Regions from separate parts of the Streptomyces sp. NBC_00989 genome, predicted to be linked through region 1. Evidence: riboswitches for the same ligand, from Rfam matches in the RefSeq annotation. Region 1 holds a riboswitch; the other holds the start of a gene.
What was found. Region 1 has a riboswitch for S-adenosylmethionine ahead of OG714_RS50195 (putative leader peptide). Riboswitches for the same ligand answer to the same signal wherever they lie in the genome.
Positions count from the first base shown of each region.

Region 1 (5,125 bases):
GACTGCCCACCACGAAGGCGACCGCGACCGCGATCAGCGTTGCCTTCAGGGAGAGTTGGGCGCCGTGTACGACCCGGGAGAACACATCGCGTCCCAGTTCGTCGGTGCCGAACCAGTGCGCGCCGCTGGGGCCGCGGAAATTCTCCGACGGCACCCCCTGCAGCGGGTCCTTCGAGGTGAACAGGTCCGGCCAGAAGGAGGCCAGCACCACCAGGACGACGATCAGGACCGACAGCAGCAGGCCGGGGCGGCGCACCAGGAACCCTCGGACGCGCCGCAGGCCGACACGGCTCCCCGGTTCGGGGCCGTCGCCCGGTCCGGGGTCGCCTGCCGGTTCGACCGGCCGGGCCGGGAGGTCCGGCGCGGCGCCGGTGGCGTCGTCGATCAGTTCCTGGCTCATGCGAATCCCGCCTTCCGGCCCGAGGCCACCACGATCCGCGGGTCCAGCAGCGGATACACGAGGTCGACGACCAGGTTCGTCACCACGAAGATCAGCGCCCCGAACACCACCACCCCCTGGACCAGCGGGATGTCCTGGGCCGTGACCGCGGCGGCCGTCACCCGGCCGAGGCCGTCACGGGAGAACACCGTCTCGACGACCACCGAACCGGCGATCAACTGCCCGACCAGCAGTCCTACGACCGTCAGCGCCGGCAGCGACGCGTTGCGCAGGGCGTGCCGCAGATGGACCCGCCAGCGGCCGGCGCCCTTGGCGCGGGCGGTCTCCACATAGGCCTGGTCCAGTGCCGTGAGGAGACTCTTGGCCAGTACTTGGGCGACCTGCGCGCCGGTCGGGATCGCCAGGGTCACGGCCGGCAGGACCAGCCCCCGCAGCCCGTCGTTGCCGAAGGCGGGGAACCAGTGCAAGCGGAAGGAGAAGGACTCCACGAGCAGCAGACCGGTCCAGAACGTCGGGACGGACACCCCCAACGGCGGCAACGACAGCAGCAGTTGGCGCAGCCAGCGCTGCGAGGTGTACGTCGCCAGCACGGCCAGACCGCCGCCCAGGATCACCGCGAGCAGCAGCGCGGCTCCGGTCAGCTGAAGTGTCTGGGGCAGCGCGTCGGCCAGCGTCGAGGTGACGGGCCGGCCGGTGGAGACCGCGTCGCCGAAGTCCCCGCGCACCGCCTTGCCGAGGTAGTCGGCGTACTGCACCAGGATCGGCTTGTCGAAGCCGTACTCGTGCCGCAACGCCGCGAGTTGGGCCGGATCGACCTGCCCGGAGTCCATTCCGGCGCCGGCCATCGCCGTGACCGGATCGCCGGGCAGGAAGTCGAGGACCAGGAAGGACACCGTGTAGGCGGCCCACAGCACCCCGACGGCCTGGGCGAGCCGTTTGACCGCGTAGCGGCGCACGGGTCAGCCGATCCAGGTGTCGTGGAGCTGGATCCGGCTGGAGGCGTCGAAGTTCAGGCCGTGCACCTTCGTCGCCACGCCGATCTGGGTCTGGAGCTCCACCACCGGTGCGTAGTAGGCGTTCCGCACGATCAACTGCTGGGCCTGCCCGACCAGTTGAGCGCGCTTCGTGGGGTCCGTGGTCGCGGCCTGCTGGGTCAGCGGGGTGTCCAGCGGGCCCACCGGGACGCGGTAGAAGTTGGCCAGCTTGGTCGAGAAGGAGCTGCGCAGGATGTCCGGGTCGGCCCGGGTCACGTTCCCCCACGCCGCGTCGTAGTCACCCGACTGAAGCGTCGGGGCGAGCTGGGTGACCTGGAGCTGCTTGAGCGTCAGGCCGACACCGACAGCCTTGAGTTGCTGCTGGATCAACTCCAACGCGGGCTGGTTGGTGGCCGAGTTGGGAATCCAGTTCACCGTCAGGCTCAGCTTCCTGCCGTCCTTCGTACGGATGCCGTCGCTACCGGTCTTCCAACCGGCCGCGTCCAGCAGGGACTTCGCCTTGGCCGCGTCGGTCGTCAGGTCCGAGGAGAGGTCCGCGTAGTCGGGTGTGGTGTGCGCCAGGACGCTGGTCGCGGGCTGGGTCCCGGTCGGGAACACGGTGTCGGCGATCTGCTTGCGGTCGATGGCGAACCCGATGGCCTGGCGTACCCGGGCGTCCTTCAGAACCAGCCGTGAGTTGTTGAAGGCCAGGCCGAACACCACGCCGGGGTTGGCCCGTCGCTGGAGGGTGACCTGGCCGCCCTTCAGCGCCGCTTCGTTGGCCCTGCCGACGCTGCTGATCGCGTCCACCTGCCCCGACTGGAGGCTGCCGGCCCGTACCCCCGCCTCGGGCACGACCTTGAAGACCACCTTGTCCAGGTAGGCCTCGCCGCTCTTGTGCCACAGCGAGGAACCCCAGGCGTACCCGGTGCGTTTCGCCAGCGTGATCGACTGGTTCTGCACGTACTGCTTGAGCACGAAGGGCCCGGAGCCGACCACTCCCTGGCTGCACTTCTGCTGCGGGGACCTCTTCACGCTCGCCGAGGACTCGATGCCCAGCGAGTGCGTCGAAGTCGCTTGCAGGAACTGGGCGTTGGGCTGCTGGAAGGTCACCTTGACGGTGAGCGGGCCGACCACGGTGGTGCTCTTGACGCCGCTCAGATAACCCTCGGCGAGGGTCCCCAGCGCGCCGAGCTTCGGCACCGCGTCGAAGTTGTCCTTGACCACCTGAGCGGTCAGCTCGGACCCGTCGCTGAAGGTCACACCCGACCTGAGGTGGAAGGTGAACGTGGTCGCGTCGGAGCTGATGTCCCAGCTCTTCGCCAGCCAGGGCACGATCTTGCCGGTCCCGGGGTCCTGGTCGGTGAGGGAGTCCACGACCTGACGTACCGAGTAGATGGTGTCGTTGCTGGCCACCTGCTGCGGATCCACGCAGCCGGCGTCGGAACCCACCGCGAAGGTCAGGGTGCCACCGGACTTCGCCGGGCCACTGCCGCTGCCCGAGCCGCCGCTGCTGCCGGACCCGCAGGCGGTGAGCAGGACGCTGGTGGTCAGGAGGGCGGCAAGCGCCGCCCATCGGGTGGGGCGGATGTCCGGATGTGCTCTCACGAAGGGTGCTCCTACTCGTGTCACTACGCATGGGGGTGCCCCGCGGATCACGGCTGCGCGCGCGGGCGCGCCGCTCCGGTCGGCGCAACGCCGAGGACGGGCAGTGCAGTTCGGGGGTCGGGCGGGAGGGGACGCGGCGGTTGCGGACCATGTCCGCGAACACGGACAGGACCGCGAGAGGCTGCGGGAGAACGCCTACAGGCCGCGACAGACGTCAGACGGACGTGGTCAAGGCGGTCAGGCGCGACACAGACAGCTGGTGAAGCGCTGCAGGTCGATGTGGCGGCGGCGCGAGAACCGGGAGAACACGGTCGCGGCCGTCAGGGAGGCGGGGGAGACACTCGGGTCACTGCTGTGTCGCACGACCGTCCTCCACATCTCCGACCCCGGCCACAGGGCCTCGCGCTTGCAGAGATCCTCGGTGATCCTGCCGGGCTTTCACCTGGAGCACCCCACCGCGTCGGAGGGTTGCCGGTCAGCAAGCCAGGGCTTGACGCTGACACTCGATGCCGATCGTGATCGTACGGAGCGACATCGTCGTACGTCAATGGCAGGTGCGGGCGGGCGAGCGGCAGCGACCGGACCGTCGCTCCGGCTTGCCCTTGACGTACGCGTCAACTTTTAACGTCGGGGGCGCCGCACGAGGTGTGCGGCGCCAACAACCCGTCAGGAGCCCGTAGATGTCTCGGTCGAACCTCCCCGCCACACATCGCGAGGTCCGTCTCGCCGCCCGTCCCGAACGCGCCCTCGACCCGGACCACTTCGCCGTGGTGGAGGTTCCCGTTCCGCGACCGGGACCCGGACAGGCGCTGGTACGCAACCGCCTGATGAGCGTCGCCGCCTCACTGCGCACCCTGATGAGGGGCGACGCGGGGATGCCGATGCCGTCGTTCGAGGTCGGCCGGCCGTTGTCGGCTCCGGCCGTCGGCGAGGTGGTGACGGCTCCCGAGGGCGGGACGCTGCGCCCCGGTGACCTGGTGTCGCACTGGGCGGGGTTCCGCGAGTACGCCGTGGTGGAGGCCGACGCGGTGCAGCCCGTCGACCTCACGGTCCTGCCGGACCCGGTGGCGTACCTCTCGCAGGGTCCGTCGGCCTGGATCGGCGTCGTCCGGGGAGCCGAAGTACGCGACGGAGACACGGTGTTCGTCTCCGGCGCGGCGGGCGGACTCGGCACCCTGGCCGGACAGTTCGCCCGCCTGCGCGGGGCTGGCCGGGTCATCGGCAGCACCAGCTCACAGCGCAAGGCCGACTACCTGGTCGAGACGCTGGGGTACGACGCGGTCGTGCTGCGTGGCGCCGGACCGATCGAGGACCAGTTGCGCAAAGCGGCCCCCGAGGGCATCGACGCGGTCGTGGACACCGTCGGCGGGGAGCAGCTGCGAGCCGCGCTGGCGCTGGCCCGTCCCGGTGCCCGGGTGGGACTGATCGGAGCGCTCTCCGCACAGGTGTCGGGCGAGGACACGGCGCCCGTCGAGATCGACACCTACTCGCTCATCGTGCGGGGCATCGAGGTCCGCGGCGTCAGCGGCGCGCGCCACCGGGACGCGCTGGCGGAATACCCGGAGACGTTCGGCCGTTGGCTGCGCGAGGGCTCGGTCACCGTCCCGCACACCCGCCTGTCCGGAATCGACCAGGCACCCCGCGCCCTCATGGAACTGCTCGAAGGACACCACATCGGCACGGTGGTCGTGGAGTTGTAGTCGCCGGCCACCCGACTTCCGGAGGACGGAATGCGCATCGGCGACGCGGCGGCAGCCGTGGGTGTCACCACCCGCACCCTGCGCTACTACGAGCAGCGCGGCCTGGTCACGGCACGGCGTACGGCGTCGGGACAGCGGGAGTACAGCGAGGAGGACGTACGCCGACTCCACGCCGTCCGCGGGCTGTTGGACTCCGGCCTCACCATCGGCGATGTGCGTCGCCTCATCGACATCATCGACGCGCTGCCCGCCAGCCCGACCGTGCCGCAGGTCCGCCCTGGTCCCTACTCGGACAAGTGCGTCGTCCCGCTGGTGGCCATCCGGCGACTGGCCGAACTCGACGCCCGCATCCACCGGTTGACGGAGCTGCGCGACCGCCTCGCCGACGGGCTCGACCTGCGGTTCGGTGTCCTGGTCGGCCAACTCATCGGCCTCGACGCCCC
Region 1 is NZ_CP108728.1:11,121,149-11,126,273, forward strand. Features, by position in the region: gene OG714_RS50180 (ABC transporter permease) at 1-400, opposite strand, end outside; gene OG714_RS50185 (ABC transporter permease) at 397-1,356, opposite strand; gene OG714_RS50190 (ABC transporter substrate-binding protein) at 1,360-2,982, opposite strand; gene OG714_RS50195 (putative leader peptide) at 3,220-3,345, opposite strand; SAM riboswitch class IV at 3,380-3,493, opposite strand; gene OG714_RS50200 (MDR family NADP-dependent oxidoreductase) at 3,663-4,682, shown strand; gene OG714_RS50205 (MerR family transcriptional regulator) at 4,713-5,125, shown strand, end outside.

Region 2 (5,125 bases), 4.8 Mb from region 1:
AATGCCCAGCCGGGTTGGTGAGGTGGTCCGGAGTGTTAAGCCCGTAGTCCGCGCCCGTCGCTCAACTCACCTGATCCCGCAGCGCGTTCAGCTGTTCCAGGAACCACTGGGCCGGAGGCAGGGCCGTGGCCGCGGCGGTCAGCCTCTTCGTGCGCTCGGCCCGTTCCTCGGGCGGCATCGTCAGGGCCTCGTGGAGCGCGGCGGCCGTGCCGATCACGTCGTACGGGTTGACCGGGATCGCGTCCTCGCCCAACTCCTCGTAGGCGCCCGCCTCTCGGGAGAGGACCAGGACGCAGCCCTCGTCGGAGACGACCGGGACCTCCTTGGCGACGAGGTTCATGCCGTCGCGGATGGGGTTCACCAGGGCGACGTCGGCGAGGCGGTACGCGGCCAGGGAGCGGGCGAAGTCGTCCTTGACGTGGAGGACGACCGGGGTCCAACCGGGCGTGCCGTAGCGGGAGTTGATCTCGTCGGCGACCCGCTGCACCTCGGCCGTGTAGTCGCGGTAGACGGCGAGGTCCTGCCGGGAGGGGTAGGCGAACGCCACGTGGACGACCCGCTCCAGCAACTCCGGGTGGTCGTCGAGGAGTTGGCGGTACGCCAGGAGGCCGCGCACGATGTTCTTGGACAGTTCGGTGCGGTCGACGCGGACGATGGTCCTGCGGCCCGCGCCGATCTCCTCGCGCAGCGCGACGATGCGCTCCTCCACGTCCGGCTCGTGCGAGCGGGCGCGCAGGAAGTCGGCGTCGGCGCCCAGGCCGTGGACACCGATCCGCGTGTCACCCGGGCCGCCGGCGAACTCCGTACAACAGGCCGCGAACGCGTCCGCCCAGCGGTGGGTGAGGAAGCCGAGCCGGTCCGCGCCGAGCATGCCCGTCAGCAGTTGCTCACGGATGTCGTCCGGCAGCATCCGGAAGTAGTCCGCCGGTGCCCACGGCGTGTGCGAGAAGTGGCCGATACGGAGATCGGGGCGCAGCTCGCGCAGCATCCCCGGCACCAGGCACAGGTGGTAGTCCTGCACGATCGCGATCGCGCCCGCCGCCGCCTCCGCCGCCAGCGCTTCCGCGAACGCCCGGTTGTACGTCTCGTAGGACGCCCACTGGCGCCGGAACTCCGCGTCGAAGACCGGCTCCAGCGGGGTCTGGTACAGCATGTGGTGGACGAACCACAGCACGGAGTTGGCGATGCCGTTGTACGCGTCGGCGTGCACGTCGGCCGGGATGTCCAGCATCCGCACGCCGTCCTCGCCGACCCCGCGCCGTACGGCCTCGCGGTCGCCGTCGGACAGCGCCGAGCACACCCACAGCGCCCCCGCGTCCGGCCCGATCGCCGACAGCCCGGACACCAGCCCGCCGCCACCCCGCCTGGCGCGCAGCGAACCGTCGCCGCCCACCTCGTACGAGACGGGACCGCGATTGGACGCGACGAGCACCTGAGCAGCACCGCGAGGGGGCGTGGAAGCCGTAGAAGCCGTGGAAGCCATACGCCACAACCTAGCCCGGCCCGGAAACGCTCAAACGTGCGGACGGCCGCCGGCGGACCGTACGGGTCCGTATACGACCGTCCGCGACCGTCTGCGTGACTGACTACGACTGTCTAAGGCCGCACTACGACCGCGCCGGTCATGCCACCTTGCGGGACTGGTACTCGGTGATGTCCGCCATCGGCGGCCGTTCCTCCGTGTCCACGGAGTACGTGCGCGGCTCGAAGCCGTCCGGACCCCGTTCGAACTGGGTGAGCGACGGCCGGATCAGATGCCCTCGGGCCAGCCTCAGCTGTGCCGTGCGGTAGATCTGCGCGGCCATCCGGCCCAGCGCCTGCCCGTCCTGGTGCCGGTGCTTGCGCACGCCCACGTCCACCTGCGCGAGGGCGTCCAGGCCCACCAGGTGGAGCGCGTCGACGAGCATGCCGAGCTCGATGCCGTACCCGACGGGGAACGGCAGTTGTTCGAGCAGGGAACGGCGGGCCGCGTACTCGCCGCCCAACGGCTGGACGAATCCGGCCAGTTGAGGCCAGTGCATGTTCAGCAGCGGGCGGGCCATCATCTCGGTGACGCGGCCACCCTGGCCGGCCGCGCCGCCGAGCGGGCGGTCGTACATCGCCTTGACGAGGTCGACGCCGGGGTCGGTGAGCAGCGGGCCCACGATCCCGGTGACGAAGTCGGAGGAGAACTCCTTCAGGTCCGCGTCGATGAAGCAGACGATGTCGCCGCTGGTGACCAGCAGCGAGCGCCACAGCACCTCGCCCTTGCCGGGCACGGCGGGGATGCGGGGCAGGATGTCGTCACGGTGCACGACCCGGGCGCCCGCCGCGGCGGCCACCTCGGAGGTGCGGTCGGTGGACCCGGAGTCGACGACGACGATCTCGTCGACGAGCGGGACCTGCTGCATGAGGTCGTGGCGGATGATCGCGACGATGTCGCCGACCGTCGCTTCCTCGTTGAGCGCGGGGAGCACGACGGAGACCGACTGGCCCGTGCGGTGCTTCGCGGCCAGAATCTTGTGGAGCGGCCGGTCGGTCATGGACCAGGAGCGGGTGCTCAGCCAGTGCTCGACTTCCTTCAGCACGTTGCGCGGCTCCTCTGCGTTCTCTCGGCGATCAGTGATCACGGAGTGTGTGTGATCCATCTCGCGGTTCGGACGGCTCACTCAACTGTCCTGGCCTTCGGTTACAGTCTTGAACAACGCTGATGACCATCGCATGTCGGGGGTCGTCAACGCTCACGCAAGTGACACAACCGCATACACAACTGAACACCGCTCATCCAGAGGGGCAGAGGGATACGGCCCGATGAAGCCCCGGCAACCCTCCAGCCGGTCTTGGCACGCAGCTACACGCTGACGTGGTGAGGCTCCCGGCTCGGGAAGGTGCCAAATCCGTCTCACGGCGAGATGCGTCGTGAGGAAGATGAGGAGAAAGGGCCTCCCCTCCATGGCTGCGCAGACTGTCGCAAGCACCACGAACTCCGCGAACACGGACACGACCGCCGCGGACATCGCCAACTCCGTAGACCTCGGCCCCGCCACCGCGCTGTCCTGCCGCGAGTGCGGACACCGCGTCCCGCTCGGCCCGGTCTTCGCCTGCGAGGAGTGTTTCGGCCCGCTGGAGATCGCCTACGACTTCTCGGCCTACGACACCGAAGAGCTCCGCAAGCGCATCGAAGCGGGCCCGGCGAACATCTGGCGTTACGCGCCCCTGCTGCCCGTCCCCGCCGACGTGGCCGACAAGCCGAACATCAACCCCGGCTGGACCAAGCTCGTCCAGGCCGACAACCTCGCCCGCGAACTGGGCGTCGACGCGGGCAAGTTGTTCGTCAAGGACGACTCCGGCAACCCGACGCACTCCTTCAAGGACCGCGTCGTCGCCCAGGCCATCGAAGCGGCTCGCGCCTTCGACTTCACCACCCTCTCCTGCTCCTCCACCGGCAACCTCGCCGGCGCCGTCGGTGCCGCCGCAGCCCGGGCCGGCTTCCGCTCCTGCGTGTTCATCCCGCACGACCTGGAGCAGGGCAAGGTCGTGATGGCCGCGATCTACGGCGGCGAGCTCGTCGGCATCGAGGGCAACTACGACGACGTGAACCGTTTCTGCTCCGAGCTGATCGGTGACCCGGCGGGTGAGGGCTGGGGGTTCGTCAACGTCAACCTGCGCCCGTACTACGCCGAGGGCTCCAAGACCCTCGCGTACGAGATCTGCGAGCAGCTCGGCTGGCGGCTTCCGGACCAGCTGGTCGTGCCCATCGCCTCCGGGTCGCAGCTCACGAAGATCGACAAGGGCCTCCAGGAGCTGATCAAGCTCGGGCTCGTCGAGGACAAGCCGTACAAGATCTTCGGCGCGCAGGCGGAGGGGTGTTCGCCGGTCTCCGTCGCCTACAAGGCCGGTCACGACGTCGTACGGCCGCAGAAGCCGAACACGATCGCGAAGTCCCTCGCCATCGGGAACCCGGCGGACGGTCCCTACGTGCTGGACATCGCCCGGCGGACCGGTGGGGCTGTCGAGGACGTCAACGACGAGCAGGTCGTCGACGCGATCAAGTTGCTTGCCCGGACCGAGGGGATCTTCGCGGAGACCGCGGGTGGGGTGACCGTCGGTGTGGCGAAGAAGCTGATCGAGAACGGGCTGCTGGATCCGACGCTGACCACGGTGGTTCTCAACACCGGTGATGGTCTGAAGACGCTGGACGCGGTGGCCGGTACGGGGCTCACCGCGACGATCCGGCCGAACCTTGAGTCGTTCAGGGAAGCTGGACTCGCGTCCTGAGAGTCGTTCTTTGACTGCGGGCCGGTGGGGGCCGGCCGCGCCCACGCGGCGGTAGCCGCAGATTCAACACAGCCCCGCGCCCCTGAGGGCATCACCTGACCGGAGGTCTCATCGTGAGCGTTAGCGTCCGCATCCCTACCATTCTCCGCACCTACACCGGCGGGCAGGCCGAAGTCACCGCCGAGGGCACGACCCTCGCCGAGGTCATCAGCGACCTTGAGAAGAACCACACCGGGATCTCCGCCCGCGTGCTCGACGATCAGGGCAAGCTGCGGCGGTTCGTCAACGTGTACGTGAACGATGACGACGTGCGGTTCGAGCAGGGGCTGGAGACGGCCACTCCGGACGGGGCCGGCGTCTCGATCATTCCGGCCGTCGCCGGCGGCTGATAATTACCCTCGGTAACGCCGATTACCAAGAGTTCATCGAATTGCCCCCTCCGTGAGAGAAGCGGAGGGGGCAATTCTGTAGGGTTGAGCGGGGTACAGTTGGGGAACCCGCTCCACTCCGCATGCCGGACGCATATGAGTACCGGCTCCGCGTGCGATGAGAAGTAGCCAAAGTGTGCAGGTCTTTTGCGCCTTATGTTCCCTTTATCGGGCCCGAGTTGCCCTGAAGTCGGACTAATTATCCGTAAATTCCCGACCGGTCCTGCCCTGAATTCTCGTCGGATTGACCTGTTGCAGACGGCAGTTGGGCGGATACATTCGGCCGCGGTCGACGCGTTCCGGCGCACGCCCCCAAACCTGTGGGGGGTGAGGTCTGACCCGGATCCGCGAAGTGCGGGTCCGTGCAAGGGCCAGTAATAGGGGAGTTAGGCATGGCTCAGGGCACCGTCAAATGGTTCAACGCGGAGAAGGGGTACGGC
Region 2 is NZ_CP108728.1:6,367,376-6,372,500, forward strand. Features, by position in the region: gene OG714_RS28295 (trehalose-6-phosphate synthase) at 62-1,483, opposite strand; gene OG714_RS28300 (glucosyl-3-phosphoglycerate synthase) at 1,623-2,567, opposite strand; SAM riboswitch class I at 2,758-2,914, shown strand; gene thrC (threonine synthase) at 2,932-4,257, shown strand; gene OG714_RS28310 (MoaD/ThiS family protein) at 4,371-4,646, shown strand; gene OG714_RS28315 (cold-shock protein) at 5,078-5,125, shown strand, end outside.
Region 2: another riboswitch for S-adenosylmethionine. It lies ahead of thrC (threonine synthase); the one in region 1 lies ahead of OG714_RS50195 (putative leader peptide).